Regions from separate parts of the Agrobacterium sp. 22-209-1 genome, predicted to be linked through region 1. Evidence: predicted binding sites of a transcription regulator. Region 1 holds the regulator's gene; the other holds the start of a gene.
The links. Region 1 encodes PhoB, which activates phosphate uptake and scavenging genes when phosphate is short. Its sites were predicted from a motif close to TGTCATNNANCTGTCAT; they were not measured.

Region 1 (7,938 bases):
CGCCCGCACGCCAGCCATGACGCGGCTTGCCTTCGCCATCACGGTCGAAAAACTCGGCAACGCCCAGCCGCACGCGGGTGGGAAGCTGTTCCGACTGGCGGAAATAGACGCCGGCAATGTCTTCCAGCGAGGAGCCATCGAGCGGCACAATGCCCTGATAGGGCTGCATGCCCGCACCCTGATCGATCGTGAAGGCCAGAATGCCGTTGCCGAGCAATTGCTCCGGCGAGGTTGCACCTTCCGCAACCGCCGCCGCCAGCCGTTCCTCATCGAAACGGGCATAAGCGCGCATGCTTTCCGGCGCGGTGAAATCCGCGACCAGAAGATCAACCGGACCATCGCCCTTGGTCTGAAGCGTGAGCTTGCCGGAAAATTTGAGCGAGGTGCCGATCAGCGCCGTCAGAACGGTCGCTTCCGCCAGCAGGCGGGCGACCGTCGGGGGATAGTCATGCCGCTCGAGAATGGCGTTCAACAGCGGACCCACCTGCACGGCGCGACCGCGCACATCCAGACCTTCGACCTGAAAGGGCACTACCTTATCGTCGCCAGCAAAATCGAGATCTTCCAGTTCAACCGTTACATCTGCCATGTCATACTCCTTGGCGCAGCCGTGGCGCCGCTACCGTCCAAAAGTCCGGCTTTCGAAATGTGCTTTTTTCGCTTGTCGCACAGAGACCCGGGAAGAGAAACCGCTTCCGGGGAAAAACGTGCAAATCGTGATGATGGCCCGCCAGCAAAACCGACGAGCCTCTTCGAAGTCCCACAGATGGTAATCTATACGGTCAAGTTCAAGCACCCGGCGTGACGCGTGTCAGACCGGGCGACTGCTCATCAAATGACGCCCATGCACCATGCGATGATGGACTTCTGCGCGTGGAGGCGGTTTTCCGCCTCGTCGAAGACGACGGATTGCGGACCGTCGATCACGGCATCCGTTACTTCCTCTCCGCGATGGGCCGGCAGGCAATGCATGAACAGCGCATCTTTTTCCGCCTTGGCCATCAGAGCTTCATTGACTTGATAGGGCTGGAAAATGTTGTGGCCGCGCGCCTTGTGTTCCTGGTTCATGGACACCCAGGTATCGGTGACGACACAGTCCGCACCCGCAACGGCCTTGTCGGCGTCGTGGCACAGCATGATCTCGCCGCCATTATTGCGCGCCCAGTTCAGGAACTTGTCATGCGGTTCGGAGCCCATCGGTACGGCCATCGTCATGCGGTAACCGAAACGGGCCGAGCCTTCCACAAAGGAATGCAGGACGTTGTTGCCGTCACCTGTCCAGGCAATGGTCTTGCCTTTGACTGGGCCGCGATGTTCTTCGAAGGTCATGATATCCGCCATGATCTGACAGGGGTGCGTGTCATCCGTCAGGGCGTTGATGACCGGCACCGTCGCATGTTCGGCAAGCTCCAGCAGGCGCGAATGATCCGTCGTGCGGATCATGATGGCGTCGACGTAGCGCGACAGCACCTTGGCCGTGTCACCGATCGTTTCGGCGCGACCGAGCTGCATTTCCGTACCAGAGAGGAAAAGCGTCTCGCCGCCGAGCTGGCGCATACCGACATCGAAGGAGACGCGCGTGCGGGTGGACGGCTTTTCGAAGATCATTGCCAGCATCTTGCCAGCTAGCGGCTTTTCCGCCGTTCCGGCCTTGGTGGCGGCCTTGCGTGCGCGGGCATCGTCAAGAATTGCCCGCAGATCCTGCGAGCTGACGGCCGACAGGTCGAGAAAATGTTTAGGTGAAGCCATTTCAAACTGTCCCATGCTCGCGAGCCTCGGGGAAGAGGCCCGCTATTTATTGTTTCCTCAGGCGATCTTTGCCTGTTTCACTGTCAGTGAAGCGGCGGCCGCTTCCACGCGCGCCAAGCCCTCGCGGGCCTCTTCCGCCGTGGTGACGAGCGGCGGCAAAAGACGGATGACGTTGTCGCCCGCCGGCACACCCAGCAGATGCTCGGCGCGCATGGCCTGCAACAGCTCACCCGAGGGAACCTTCGCCTTGATGCCGAGAAGCAGGCCTTCGCCGCGAATCTCCTCGATGACATCGGGATAACGATCTTTCAGCGAAGCAAGGCCCTGACGGAAAACCAGCGCGACATCACGAACCTTTTCCAGGAAGCCCTCGGAGAGGACGACATCAAGTACGGCGTTACCAACAGCCATGGCCAGCGGGTTGCCGCCATAGGTGGTGCCATGCACGCCTGCCGTCATGCCGGAAGCGGCATCCGCCGTCGCAAGGCAGGCGCCGAGCGGGAAGCCGCCGCCGATACCCTTGGCAACCGCCATAATATCCGGCGCAACACCTGTCTGCTCATAGGCAAAGAGCTTGCCCGTGCGGCCGACACCAGTCTGGACCTCGTCGAAAATCAGCAGCATGCCATGCTCATCGCAGAGCGACCGCAGCAGCTGCAGGAATTCCTTGGCTGGTGCGCGAATACCCCCCTCGCCCTGAATGGGTTCGATCAGCAGCGCGGCCGTCTCGTCCGTGATAGCGGCTTTCAGCGCATCAACGTCACCGAAGGGCACCTGGTCGAAACCCTCGACCTTGGGACCGAAACCTTCGAGATATTTCTGCTGGCCGCCGGCGGCGATCGTTGCGAGCGTGCGGCCGTGGAAGGCGCCTTCGAAGGTGATGATGCGGAATTTTTCCGGATGCCCCTTGGAATAATGATAACGGCGCGCCGTCTTGATCGCGCATTCCAGCGCTTCCGCGCCGGAATTGGTGAAGAAGACCTTGTCTGCGAATGTCGCTTCCGTCAGGCGCTTTGCAAGCTTTTCCTGGCCCGGCACTTCATAAAGATTAGAGACGTGCCAGACCTTCTCGGCCTGGGTCTTGATCGCCTCCACGAGGTGCGGGTGGGCGTGACCCAGTGAATTGACCGCAACGCCGGCCGCAAAATCCAGATATCGTTCGCCGCTTTCCGTGAACAGCCAGACGCCCTCGCCTCGCTCGAAGCGCAGGGGGGCTCTTGCAAACGTATCGAACAATGGCGCGGCGGCTTCGGCCATGGCTGTATCACTCCTTGCGCGGTTGCGCTGTCAGACAGTTGTCAATAGGCTTTCGGGGTTATCCCTCGCCTGAAAATCAAAAATGCCGCCTCGCGGCGGCAGGGGCACTATTGTCACTTCGCCTGCCGATGTCAACAAAAGTCCGCGTTTCTCGGGCTTCTCAAGCCCTAGTAGGTGGCGGCGGATGAGGCCCAAGGTGTTGCCTTTCAGACTCAACTCGCCAGCAAGTTGGGGAAAACCGGAAAATCGATTCGAGATGATTCCCACGACTCTTGCCACGGAGTCTGCGTGGCACTAGGTTAATCGCTAATTACTAGACTGCATTGCGGCGGAACTAGTCACCGAAAATCAGGCAGAAACCACGCTCGCGGCACGCCCGCGAGGCGGAGATGGATTCTGCCGACATTATACGCGACGAGCGGAGAAGCGGCATGAACTGGACAGACGAACGGGTCGAAAAACTCAAGAAATTGTGGTCCGAGGGACTTAGCGCCAGCCAGATAGCAGCGCAGCTGGGCGGTGTCAGCCGTAATGCCGTCATCGGCAAGGTCCACCGCCTCAACCTGCCGGGTCGCGTCAAGGCCGGCGGCCCGGTCACTTCGGCGCGTTCCGCGCCCAAGCGCGCCGCCGCTCCTGCCCCGCGCGCGACGAATTTCGCGGGCCGTGTCGGCACAGCGCCTGCTCGGGTTCTGACCCGTTCCAACGCAGCAACGGCTCTTCAGGAAGAGATCGGCATCGAGACCGCGGAAGTCCTCGATTACGTTCCTTCCAGAAACGTCGTCACCCCGATTTCCCGTCGCCTGACGTTGACGGAACTGACGGAGCGCACCTGCAAATGGCCGGTCGGCGATCCCTTGAAAGACGATTTCCATTTCTGCGGTTGTGAAGCGCTGGAATCTTCACCCTATTGCAAGTTCCATGCGAAACTCGCCTACCAGCCGGTAAGCGAACGTCGCAAAGCTTGAGTGTTGCGGCACGCATTCGACACTCAAAAACTACGGGCCTTCGGGCCCGTTTTTTTATGGCAAAACTCAAGGCGGTCCCGGAATGGGCGCACGCTGTTTGAGAGGCGCTCCCAATTCCTCTTCTTCCGCCTTCTGCGGATGTAAAATCGCGACGCGCCCTTGCGGCAAATACTTTGAGTTCGTCGGCGACGTGCCGCGCCATCCCTCCTGTCTGGTTTCACCGCGCAATCCGACTCTTAGCAGACCGTCTGTTGCCTTCAAAAACAACAAGGACACGCGTTGGGCAAGGTTCGAATTCAGAAGGCCCGCCACCATCCCGGCTGCGGGCCTTCTGAATTTTGGGAATTTTTCCCGAGTGAAACCATCGGTTTCGGTTTCCTCAGGCTTCCATTGAATATCCGGCGCCGCGCACGGTGCGGATGACATCTTGCATATGCGAAAAATTGAGCGCCTTGCGCAGACGTCCGACATGCACGTCGACGGTGCGTTCGTCCACATAGATATCGTGACCCCAGACGCCATCCAGCAATTGTGAGCGGGAAAACACCCGGCCGGGAGAAGTCATCAGGAATTCCAGCAGGCGGAACTCCGTTGGGCCGAGGCGCACTTCGCGGCTCTTGCGGTGAACGCGATGGGTCTCGCGATCCAGTTCGATATCGCCGCATTTCAGCACCGAAGACAGAACCTCGGGGCGAGCCCGGCGCAGCATGGCCTTGACCCGGGCCATGAGTTCCGGTGTCGAGAACGGCTTGACGACATAATCGTCGGCGCCGGTGGCGAGGCCGCGAACCCTTTCGCTTTCCTCACCGCGCGCCGTCAGCATGATGATGGGCAGGCGTTCGGTTTCCGGCCGCATTCTGAGCCGACGGCACAGTTCGATACCGGAAACGCCGGGAAGCATCCAATCCAGGATAAGAAGGTCTGGAATACGTTCCTGCAGCCGAATTTCGGCCTCGTCTCCACGGGGTATCGTGTCGACGTCATATCCCTCAGCCTCGAGATTGTAACGAAGCAGCACGCTCAGCGCTTCCTCATCTTCCACAACTGCAATCTTGGGCACCATATACTAACTCCGCAAGCCGCTGCCTGTCTGTTACTCGGTCACCGAACCGAGCGTGTTGGAACTGTCATCCTTAGGACGCTCGCCTTCCGGCTGGCTGCCGGTGGTCATGTAATAGATCGTCTCGGCGATATTGGTGGCGTGGTCGCCGATACGCTCGATGTTCTTGGCGCAGAACAGAAGATGCGTGCAGGTAGTGATGTTGCGCGGATCTTCCATCATGTAGGTCAAAAGCTCACGGAAGAGCGACGTGTACATGGCGTCGATTTCTTCGTCGCGCTCGCGGATGGCATTTGCCTTCTCCGCCGAACGTGTCGAATAGACGTCGAGGACTTCCTTGAGCTGTACCAGCGCCAGTTCCGAGAGGTGTTCGATGCCACGGGCGAGCTTGCGCGGCACGCCGGTGCCGGCAACCGCGATGACACGCTTGGCAGTATTCTTACCGAGGTCGCCAACACGTTCGAGGTCCGCTGCAATACGTAGCGTGCCGATGATCTCGCGAAGGTCTGCCGCCATCGGCTGGCGCCTGGCGATGGTGACGATGGCCTTGTCGCCGATCTCACGCTCGGAATGATCGAGGATCGCGTCGTCGGAAATGACCTTCTGGGCGAGTGCGGCGTCGGAGTTGACGAGCGCACGCACGGCATCGGCGCACATCTGTTCCGCCAGACCGCCCATTTCGGCGATACGGCGCGTCAGGAATTTCAGTTCGTCGTCATATGCCGACAGAATATGCGAATGGGTCGTTGTCTGCGTCATGGTCTAGTCCTCCGGCTTGGCCTGCATGCGCGTGCCCGGAAGCGGGCACGGCAGAGGCACCAGTCTTGTTCGGTTTCGATAAAGCGCCGGCCGGGATCAGCCGAAGCGGCCCATGATGTAATCCTGCGTGCGCTGGTCGTCCGGATTGGTGAACATCTTGTCGGTTTCGTTTTCCTCGACAAGGTGACCAAGGTGGAACATGGCCGTGCGCTGGGAAACACGCGCCGCCTGCTGCATGGAGTGCGTGACGATGACGATGGTGTAATTGGTGCGCAGCTCGTGGATCAGTTCCTCGACCTTTGCGGTCGCGATAGGGTCGAGCGCCGAGCAGGGTTCGTCCATCAGGATCACTTCCGGGCTGACGGCAACCGCGCGGGCGATGCACAGGCGCTGTTGCTGACCGCCGGAAAGACCCGTGCCGGATTCCTGCAGGCGATCCTTCACTTCGTTCCAGAGGCCGGCCTTCTGCAGGCTCTGCTCGACGATCTGGTCCATATCCGCCTTGTTGCGGGCGAGACCATGGATGCGCGGACCGTAGGAAATGTTTTCGTAGATCGACTTCGGGAAAGGGTTCGGCTTCTGGAACACCATGCCGACGCGGGCGCGCAATTCCACGACATCGATTGCCTGATCGTAGATATCGTCGGTGTCGAGCGTGATTTTTCCGGTCACCCGGCAACCGTCGATCGTGTCGTTCATGCGGTTCAGGGTGCGCAGGAAGGTGGATTTACCGCAGCCAGACGGGCCGATCAGCGCCGTCACCGTATTTTCGCGAACATTCAGGTTCACGTCGTAGAGCGCACGCTTTTCGCCGTAATAAACCGAAACGTCCTTGCCGATCATCTTGTATGAGACTTCATTCATTTTCTTGTCCAGCGCCTTTTCAACTGCTGCTTCCGACAACATGTTCATTGCTCAATCTCCCTCTACCAGCGCCGTTCGAAGCGGCGACGCAACAGGATTGCGCCAACATTCATGACAATGAGGAACAAAAGCAGGATGATGATAGCGCCGGATGTCCTTTCGACAAAGGCACGCTCGGCTTCGTTCGCCCACATGTAAATCTGCACCGGCAGGGCCGTGGACGGATCCATCGGCGTTGTCGGGTAATTCGCGACGAATGCCACCATGCCGATCAGGAGCAGCGGCGCCGTTTCCCCCAGCGCGTGGGCGAGACCGATGATGGTGCCGGTGAGGATGCCGGGCATGGCGAGCGGCAGCACATGGTGGAAGATCGTCTGCATCTTGGAAGCGCCGAGGCCGAGGGCGGCGGCGCGGATAGACGGCGGCACGGCCTTCAGGGCAGCGCGCGTCGCGATGATGATCGTCGGCAGGGTCATCAGCGTCAGGACGAGGCCGCCGACCAGCGAGGCCGAGCGCGGAAAGCCCATGAAGTTGATGAAGACCGAGAGGCCGAGCAGACCGTAAACAATCGAAGGAACGGCCGCGAGATTGTTGATATTCACCTCGATAAGATCCGTCAGACGGTTCTTCGGGGCGAATTCCTCGAGATAGATGGAGGCCGCGACGCCGATCGGCAATGACAGCACCAGCACGATCAGCATCATGTAGAAGGAGCCGATCAGCGCCACACCCACACCCGCCGCTTCCGGACGGCTCGACGCGCCGTTGAAGAAGATGCCGGTATTGAAATGTTTGCCGAGCTGGCCGCTTTCGGCGAGCTGGTTCATCCAGCCGAGCTGCTGGTTAGAGATGCGGCGATTGGCTTCATCCGCCGTCAGATCGACCTGGCCCTTGAAGGCGCTGTCGACATCCCCCGAAGCGAGAAGCGTGACGGTGCGCGTGGTGCCGATAACGGCGGGATCGGCAACGACGATGTCGCGAAGCTGCGTGCGCACGCTGTCGGAAATCAGCAGGCTGACGGCGCGTAGGCCGGCGCGGTCCGTCGGTGCAACACCAAGAACCTTGGCGACCGCATCGCGGGCGACGACGGGATAATTGGCCGTCATCAGCTTTGTCGGGTTTGTGGCGCGTTCATTCTTCGGATCGATGATCTGTTCGGAAAACTCAACCGGAACGGTGATCATCGTCTGCTGGAAAGCGGTGTAACCCTTGGAGAAAACCGACCAGAGCAGCAGGAAGAGGAAGATGAGGCCGAAGGAGATCGCCGCGATGCCGTAGGCGCGG
Region 2 (7,938 bases), on a different contig from region 1:
AAGCTCGTCCTCGCACACTACGCCCAGCGGTCCTGGCAGTGGGAGCGCAAGGGCGGCTACCATTTCTACGGCCACGCTCATGGCGCGCTGCCCGGTATCGGTCGGTCCCGGGATGTTGGTGTCGACATGCCGGACGTTCGGTTCACGCCGTCGACGTTCAAGGAACTGACGGAAGGGATGAAGTGATGTCTGACACCGCATGGCGAGACGCTCTCTTCGCTCGGTACGGAGATGCTGTTCCTGCTGCCGACCGCATCTTGGTCAGGGCTGAAATGGAGCCGTTCATCGAACAGATGCTCGCCGCGCTTCACGAAAGAGGCTTCCTCCACGACATCGAGTTCACCGGCTTCGAGGAGCGCGCACCGGGCTGGCTGATCTCGCACTTCCGTTATCGGCACGATGGGTTGTCCAAGCGCCGGAAGCGCCTGATCGAGGATGCCATCGCCGACTGGAGTTTCTATCTGCCCGCTATGAAGGAGACCGACGAATGACCATTGACCTCGACCTTCTCCCAAGAGGCTGGCGCGCGATGGCGCAGGAGCTGCTCGAAAAGGCGCGCAAGCAGTTCGGCGGCATTGTCTTCACGAACATCTCCGCTAACCCTGGTGGCTGGCTCACCGTCGACTTCGACAAGCATTCTGTCGGTGTAGAGCAGAACTGGCGGGCTTTGAAATTCTGCGAGGGCTATTCATCGATGTCCTGGCACATCTGCTCCGAGTGCGGCAGCCACCGCGCACAAGTCCATCCCGGCCGCGTCTTCGCGATCTGCGATGAATGCCGCAACTGATTCCCATCAACCCACAGAACCGCTTTTCCGATCAACAATGTGGGTGACACATGTCCGACGAAACGAAATCCATCGATCGCTGGATCGCCGAATTCCATCTGCATCGCGCGCTGCGTCCGTATCGCACCAACCGCGCGTTTGTCCTTGTTGTCGTCATTCCGGGCGACGATGGTGCTGGCCACTGGCAGCAGGCGGCCTACGACATCCTCAAGGCAATGGCGACGGAGAGCGAATGCGAGGATGAATATGACTTCTCTCGCCGCAACGACTACCGCGCGGACTTGTTCGAAATCACTCCGCGCAAGGTGAACGAGAAGGTCATTCCCAACAAGGATGATCCCTGGACGACGGTGACCTTCGCCAATTTCCGTTCGGTCTTCATCTGCCGCCGCGGTGACAAGGAGGCCGTCCTCGCTTCACGCACGTCCGCCATCGCCGATGCCGTCATCGACGTCGCCGATCTGGACATGGCGCTGGTGCAGCGCGCCATCATGGAGGTCACGGGCACCGAGGTCACCGTCGACGAGGCCAGCGAGATCATGTCGTTGCCCGCCGAAGTCCGTCTGGTGCTCCGCAAGACCGGACGCGGCGTGAAGAACGTCCTGCAGCGTATGCGCGGATTCCAGCCGCCCCAGGCGGAAGCTGCTCCCGTTCTGCCGCAGAAGACGGACGATGGCCCGCGTCTCGAGGATTTGCACGGCTACGGTAGCGCGAAGGAATGGGGTCTGGAGCTGAAGCGTGATCTCGAAGACTACGATGCGAGCGTCATCGGGTGGGACGACGTCGATTCCGGCCTGCTCCTGTCCGGCCCGCCCGGCTGCGGAAAGACGACGTTCGCCCGTGCGCTGGCGAAAAGCCTCGGCGCGCACCTTGTCGTCGGCAGCTATTCGACCTGGCTCGGCACGCGTGACGGCCACCAGGGAAGCCTGCTGCGCGCGATGCGTGACGCTTTCGATGAAGCTCGCAAGAATGCGCCGGCCGTCATTCTCATCGACGAGATCGACAACTTCCCGCAGCGCGGATCGCTGGGCAAGGCCTCCCACGACGACTGGAATCGCGGTGTCGTGAACGGCCTTCTCGAATGCCTCGACGGCGCTATCGACCGCCCCGGCGTGATAGTCATCGGGGCGACCAACCATCCCGGCAACATCGACGCTGCGCTGCTGCGCCCGGGCCGTCTCGACCGCCACATTGCCATCGAGCTGCCCGACGCTGCCGCGCGCTCCGCGATCCTGCAGTATCATCTGCAGGCAACCGTGGATGTCTCGTCCGTCGTCGCCCGCGCGGAAGGGTTCTCCGGCGCAGATCTGGAGCGCATCGCTCGCGATGCGCGCCGTATGGCGCGCCGCAAGCAGGTGCCGGTCAGCGTTGAGCATGTCTCCGCGTCGATGCCGGAAATGCGCCCGCTGTCGCGCGAGCAGCGTCTGGAGACGGCCATCCATGAACTCGGCCACGCGGTTGTGGGCATTGCTTTGGGTCACCGCGATCTCAAGAACATCGTCGTCCACAAGCAGGTTTTCGCCAACGTCGCGGCGCAGGCGGCTGGCTACGCCGAGTTCTCCGGGAAGTTCGGAGAGCGCAAGAGCAAAGGATGGTGGCAGAACGAGATCGCGATCTATCTCGGATCCGTAGCAGCCGAGACGCTGCTCATCGGGGATCACTGCGACGGTGCCGCTCATGACCTGCAGCAGGCCACCGATGCCGCCCTGCACATGCTCGCGGTCGCCGGATTCGGCGCCGGCCTGATGTCGGACGGCTATGGAGCGGACATGTCGCTGCGCCGCCACCGCCTCGAACCCGAGGTCAACGAGATCTTGCACGAGCAGCTCCTGCGCGCGAGCCAGCTTGTGGAACGCTATCGCGACGTCATCGAGCGCCTTGCTGAGGAGCTGGCTGACAAGGGCGAGATCTCCGGCGAAGTGGTGGCGGCTGCCGTTCGCGATCACAGCAAGCCCCTCCAGCCCGTGCTGGCGCAATCTGCAGAAATCACCCGGACACAAACCCCGCGTTCGGTTAATGGGGATTTTACAAAGGATTCACCGCAACCGTCAGCACAGCGTTAAGGCGCCGACGATAGGTTGCCGGGTTGAACAACAGAACAACAACGGAGGTATCCGTGATCGACAACATCGTTAGTCTCAAGCCGTTCATCGACCGCCTGCAGGCTGCCGAGCGCAACGAGCGGGAATACTACGCCGAACGGGACGAGCAGCAGCGCGAGACGGAAGAGCAGTTGGATAACTGGGATCGCTATCTGGCATCGCGCGGCCTGACCGAGCACGACGGACCTGAGGATCCCGACGGCGGCTTCATCAGTCGTATCGACCGCGAGGTCAACCGGGTGATGGCGGAGTTCGAGGATCTGGTGGATCGTCAGGTTCGTGACCAAGAGGATGCCCTGGCGGCGCTCGACGACATCCGCCGCGTCCTGGATCCGAAGTCGTCGGTTCCAGCTCGGAAGGTTCGGGATCCGCATCCGGATGAGCCGCTGACCTTGTTCGAGGTCGTGTGCCTGCCGGAGCTGGGCGGCCAACTCTATGTCGGCAAGGACCTCCCGGGAACGCCCAGTCCAAACTTCACGGTCAAGACGCTTCGCGGGGCCATATCGCGTGGGCAGCTAGCTGTCCTCCGGCCGAACGACAAGAACATGTACGTGACGAGAACGATGATAAAGGAGTGGCTGGACGGATGCCGAGAGAAGTCGACGAACCCCACATTCTCGAACGAAAGCCCCGCTACGACAAAGCGGGCAAGCTCACCCACAAAGGCACCTGGTTCATCAAGCACGGAAGCAAGCAAGTTGCGACAGGATGCAGTTTCTCAAATGCTGAAGAAGCTAAGATAGCGAGGCAGGAAGCGCTTCTGAAGCTCCACGAATACAATGTGGAGCGCTACGCGAAGGTCGAGATCAAGGGTGGTCTGCTAGCTTCCGAAGTTAAGGTTGGGGATCTGATCCTGTACTATTTGCAGGAGCAGGCGGAGATCATCGAGGCTATGAAGCCTGCTAAGAAGCGTGAACTGCTCGGCATGATCGAGCGGCTCAATGCATTCTGGGGTGAGTTGTTCGTCTCCGAGATCAAGCGCAAGAAATCTCAGGAATACCAGAAGGGCCGCAGCCAGTCGGTTGTCCGCAATGAGTTGATCCAGTTCCGTGCGATCGTGAACTTCTGCGCCTCCGAGGGAAAGGTAAAGAAGTATGACGGCGAGCTGAACTACGCCATCCCTCCAAGCCTTCCCGCGCGCATGCACTACTACTCGTTGGAGGAGTTCCTGAATCTCTACAAGGCTGCGCGCCGCAGGCGCCACATGTGGCATGGCAAGCCCACCCACAGGGTCGCCACCCACATCGCCCGCTTCATGGTCGTCGCCGCGCTGACCGGAAGCCGGACGGCCGACATCATCACGGCATCGTTCTACGACGAGCCGGGGCGCCCGTGGGTGGATCTCGACAACCAGATCTACTATCGCGCTGCCGACGGCGAACGGGTTCCCCACAACAAGCAGGCAAACCCGTGCCGGATCCCTGACCGCCTCGTCGAAGTCATGAAGCGCTGGCGGGACGGCTACGGGAAGGTGAAGCCCTCACGATACCTAGTGGAGTTCGCAGGAGAGGCTGTCGACTGCAAGAAGGCGTTCCTTCGTCTTCGTCGCGAAGTCATGTCCGAGGAGCGTGCTGCGCAGCTCAACCGACACTCCTTCAAGCACACCTGCGTTACGTGGCTGCTTCAGGCCGGGGTTCCGATCGAGGATGTCTCGACCTACGTCTCCACCGATGTCCAGACGCTCCGGAAGACCTACAGCCATGTGATTCCCGGGGAATACTCCCCAGTCAACCAGGCGTTCGCCCGAAAGAAGCGGGTTGGATCGGAAACGCGCCGCGACCGCTTCCTTGCGGAGGAGAAAGCGGCTTGACTCCTGTCGGGAGTCGGTCCATTCAGCAGTTGTTCCGGTGGCAATTTACCGCCAACGAACCGCCAACGGAACAACGGAATTTAACGGGAACGAACGGGTATCAACGGGCGTTCTCAGATATCAACAATGCTTGTCTTGCCGTCCGAGGCGCTGGTTTGGGACCAGAGGGTCGGGAGTTCGAATCTCTCCACTCCGACCATTTTAAAGCAAAACATCAGCTTTCCGGCGTAACGTCTTCCAAATAGCTGTGATTTATTCCGTTGATGGACCGGCCAGGGTGCTTTCTGCCGTGCCGATTGTCATGACATTGCCGCGCCATGCCACCGCGCTGCCGATCCAGCTGCGCGCCCAGACGATGGGCATGATCATGTCGCGGGCGATCATCGCCGGCAGTGTGTGGAGCGATACCGGCCAGCGGTTTAGGGCCGCGAGCGCAAGTTCCGGCACGTACATGAGGGCGAGGACGGCAAAGGCGGTTGCGGCGAGGTTTACATCCATCATCGCCGCGGCGGCAAGCGCGAAGAGGAGCGGGGGAAGCGCCCCGGTGAAGATTTCCGGCGCGAAATATTGCGGGAAGGTCACGCGTCGCAACCGCGCCCAGCGGGTCTGGCGCGACCAGATCTCGCCGGCATGACGCTGGCCGAGCGGCTGCTCGAACGGGGCGCTGACCAGATGCACCTTGCGGCCGGCGTTTCGCACCAGTTTCGTCGAGGCGGCGTCCTCGGCGATTTCTGCAGCAAGGGCGCGAATGCCGCCGTGGTCTTCTAGAAACGGCTTGTTCCACAACATAGATTTGCCCTGCGCGAAACCGATGCCGATCGCTTCCGCCGCATATTGCCAGCGTCCCTGCGAGCCATTCAGGAAGGCGCATTCCACATTGGCCCAGAAACCGGCCGGACGGGAGCCGAGCGGCGGCGAGCAGACCAGCCCGCTGTCCGGCCGCCAGGCCGACATCATGGTGGCTATATAGGACTTCGGCATCAGCACGTTCGAATCGGCGAGAATCACCCATTCATGTTTGGCGGCGCGCCAGCCCTTGACGCAATTGTTCAGTTTCGGATTGGCGCTGATACGGTCATCGCCAATGAGCAATTGCATGGAAACCGAGGGAAAGGCGGCTTGCGCGGTGCGAACTTCCTCGATCACGGGATCGAATTCATCGGCGACGCAAAACAGCAGCTCATAATTGGGCCAGTTGAGTTCGAAGGCGCGCGACAGGGTCAGCGACGTGAAGTTTTCCACACCGCGCAGCGGCACCACAAGCGAGACAGCCGGTGTTTGCCGGACAAGATCGTTTTCCGCGTCGGGTCTCGTCAGTCGCCAGCCGGCCAGAACGATGCCGAGAAGATTGAAGCCGAGGAGCAGAATTGCGCAAAGGGCAAAGACAGTTTCCATGCTGGCCAGTTCCACTCCCAAGCTTCGGCGGTCTGCGCGCCAATCGATTCCATGGAATTCGTCTCTGCCGATTATAACGTTTGCGTGACAGTTACATGTCATCATCGGCTTGTGGGGAGGCAACGCCGTGCATCAGGGCGCCGCAGAAGCTGCGTGCGCAAAAGAAAAGCCCTCCGCATGGAAGGGCGCAATCGTCATGACAGTCGATAAATTTTAGTGGACGTTCAGGATATGGGCATGACTGCTTGCGACGAGAAACGATTCCCGTGCTTTCTCGATGTCGCATCTGCCCGCGATGGCATCGAGGCAGTTCCTGCGCGCCTCTTCATATTCCGGCCCGTGTTCCTCGGGCCAGCGGTACATCAGCATGTCCAGCGCCACCAGCGGGCTGTAGATTTCTACGGCGACGCACAGCGGCAGGTGAATCGCCACCGGTTTCATCCACGAGGCGTGGTGACACGGCTCTGTTCTGTTAATCAGCATATCATTTTCCTCCCTGTTTTAGCTGTCTTGGAGGTCGTTCTCTCTCCTATGCGCGAAATGCCTGCCTCACGAAATGGTTCCCGATCACCAAAAATGTGATCGGTCAGGGGGTTCCAATTTTCCAAGATGAATGGAAGATGAACAAACAGATGAACCGGAGATGAACAAAACCGCCATCAGGGCGTTGTTATGTCCATAAGAAGGAGAACGCATATGTTCAATTTGTCAGGCATTCAGGAAAGCTTCTTCGGGGACCGCATGGCCGGCGTATGTCAGGCAATCACGTCGGCTCTGGCTTTCGAATCCGGGTTAGAGAAGTCGCGGATTTCGGCAACTGTCGAAAATGATGTGATCTATCTGGAAGGTACGGCCGATTCGGTAGAGGCGATCGACATCGCCATCAACCTTGCCTCTTCCATTTCCAATTGCCGGATTCTGAGCCATATCGAGCCGGTCTACTGACCATTGCGCCAGCCGGGCGAAACCTCGTCCGGCTAATTCTAACGCAATGACGCGGCAATGTCATTTCCGGTTGCCGATTTGCGCGCTGCGAACCATATCACCCGGCTTGATGCCATAGCGCTTCGCAGTGCCTCCATTGAGTTCAAGCACAAATTTTACTGGCCCGCGGGAGCTGATGATTGCCTCCGAATGCGGAACCGCGTTTTCGTGAATATGGGTAATACGGCCGTCACGGCCGATAAAAAGCATGTCGAGCGGAATAAGCGTATTCCGCATCCACATGGCCACATCACGCGCTTCGCCGAAATCGAACAACATTCCGTTTTCAAGCGGCATGCTCTTGCGGAACATCAGCCCCTGTTCGCGCTGGGCATTGTTCAGCGCCAGTTCGGCAGTGAAATCGTGGCTCTTTCCCCCGGCGGTCTCAATCTGCAGCGGTTCGGACGTGAATGTCTGCTGTTGCTGGGCCTGCGCTGCGGCGGCCAGCGTAAAAAAAAGAAGCGCCATAACGGCGCTTTTCACCATATGGGGCAGGGCGGACATCAATGCGACATCCCGATGGAAACCGGGTTGTCGGGGTGGATTTCCGCCGCCATCAGGCCCTTGTCGCCATCGCCGTAACGCACCAGCACCACCTGGCCGGGGCGAAGCTCCGTCAGGCCGAAACGGCGCAGCGTTTCCATATGCACGAAAATATCTTCCGTTCCTTCGCCGCGCGTCAGGAAGCCGAAGCCCTTGGTGCGATTGAACCACTTGACGATGGCGCGCTCCAGCCCGCTGGACGGCGTTACCTGCACATGGGTGCGCACCGGCGGCATCTGCGAGGGATGGACAGCGGTCGACTGGTCCATGGAGAGAATACGGAACGCCTGAAAACCGCGGTCGCGCCGCTGTATGAG

Region 2: a site for PhoB is predicted at 6,179-6,195, ahead of ACQZ48_RS18215 (ceramide glucosyltransferase). Genes of this name have one in related genera too.

What each region holds. Positions count from the first base shown of each region.
Region 1 covers NZ_JBNWCH010000017.1:4,439-12,376, forward strand. Annotated here, with positions in the region: gene ACQZ48_RS22780 (Hsp33 family molecular chaperone) at 1-589, opposite strand, end outside; gene argF (ornithine carbamoyltransferase) at 832-1,749, opposite strand; gene ACQZ48_RS22790 (aspartate aminotransferase family protein) at 1,807-3,006, opposite strand; gene ACQZ48_RS22795 (GcrA family cell cycle regulator) at 3,438-3,971, shown strand; gene phoB (phosphate regulon transcriptional regulator PhoB) at 4,351-5,034, opposite strand; gene phoU (phosphate signaling complex protein PhoU) at 5,065-5,790, opposite strand; gene pstB (phosphate ABC transporter ATP-binding protein PstB) at 5,887-6,702, opposite strand; gene pstA (phosphate ABC transporter permease PstA) at 6,717-7,938, opposite strand, start outside.
Region 2 covers NZ_JBNWCH010000009.1:8,125-16,062, forward strand. Annotated here, with positions in the region: gene ACQZ48_RS18190 (hypothetical protein) at 1-186, shown strand, start outside; gene ACQZ48_RS18195 (hypothetical protein) at 186-491, shown strand; gene ACQZ48_RS18200 (hypothetical protein) at 488-787, shown strand; gene ACQZ48_RS18205 (AAA family ATPase) at 838-2,850, shown strand; gene ACQZ48_RS18210 (hypothetical protein) at 3,476-4,699, shown strand; gene ACQZ48_RS18215 (ceramide glucosyltransferase) at 4,952-6,094, opposite strand; gene ACQZ48_RS18220 (DUF982 domain-containing protein) at 6,308-6,577, opposite strand; gene ACQZ48_RS18225 (BON domain-containing protein) at 6,791-7,039, shown strand; gene ACQZ48_RS18230 (DUF192 domain-containing protein) at 7,100-7,582, opposite strand; gene ACQZ48_RS18235 (cold-shock protein) at 7,582-7,938, opposite strand, start outside.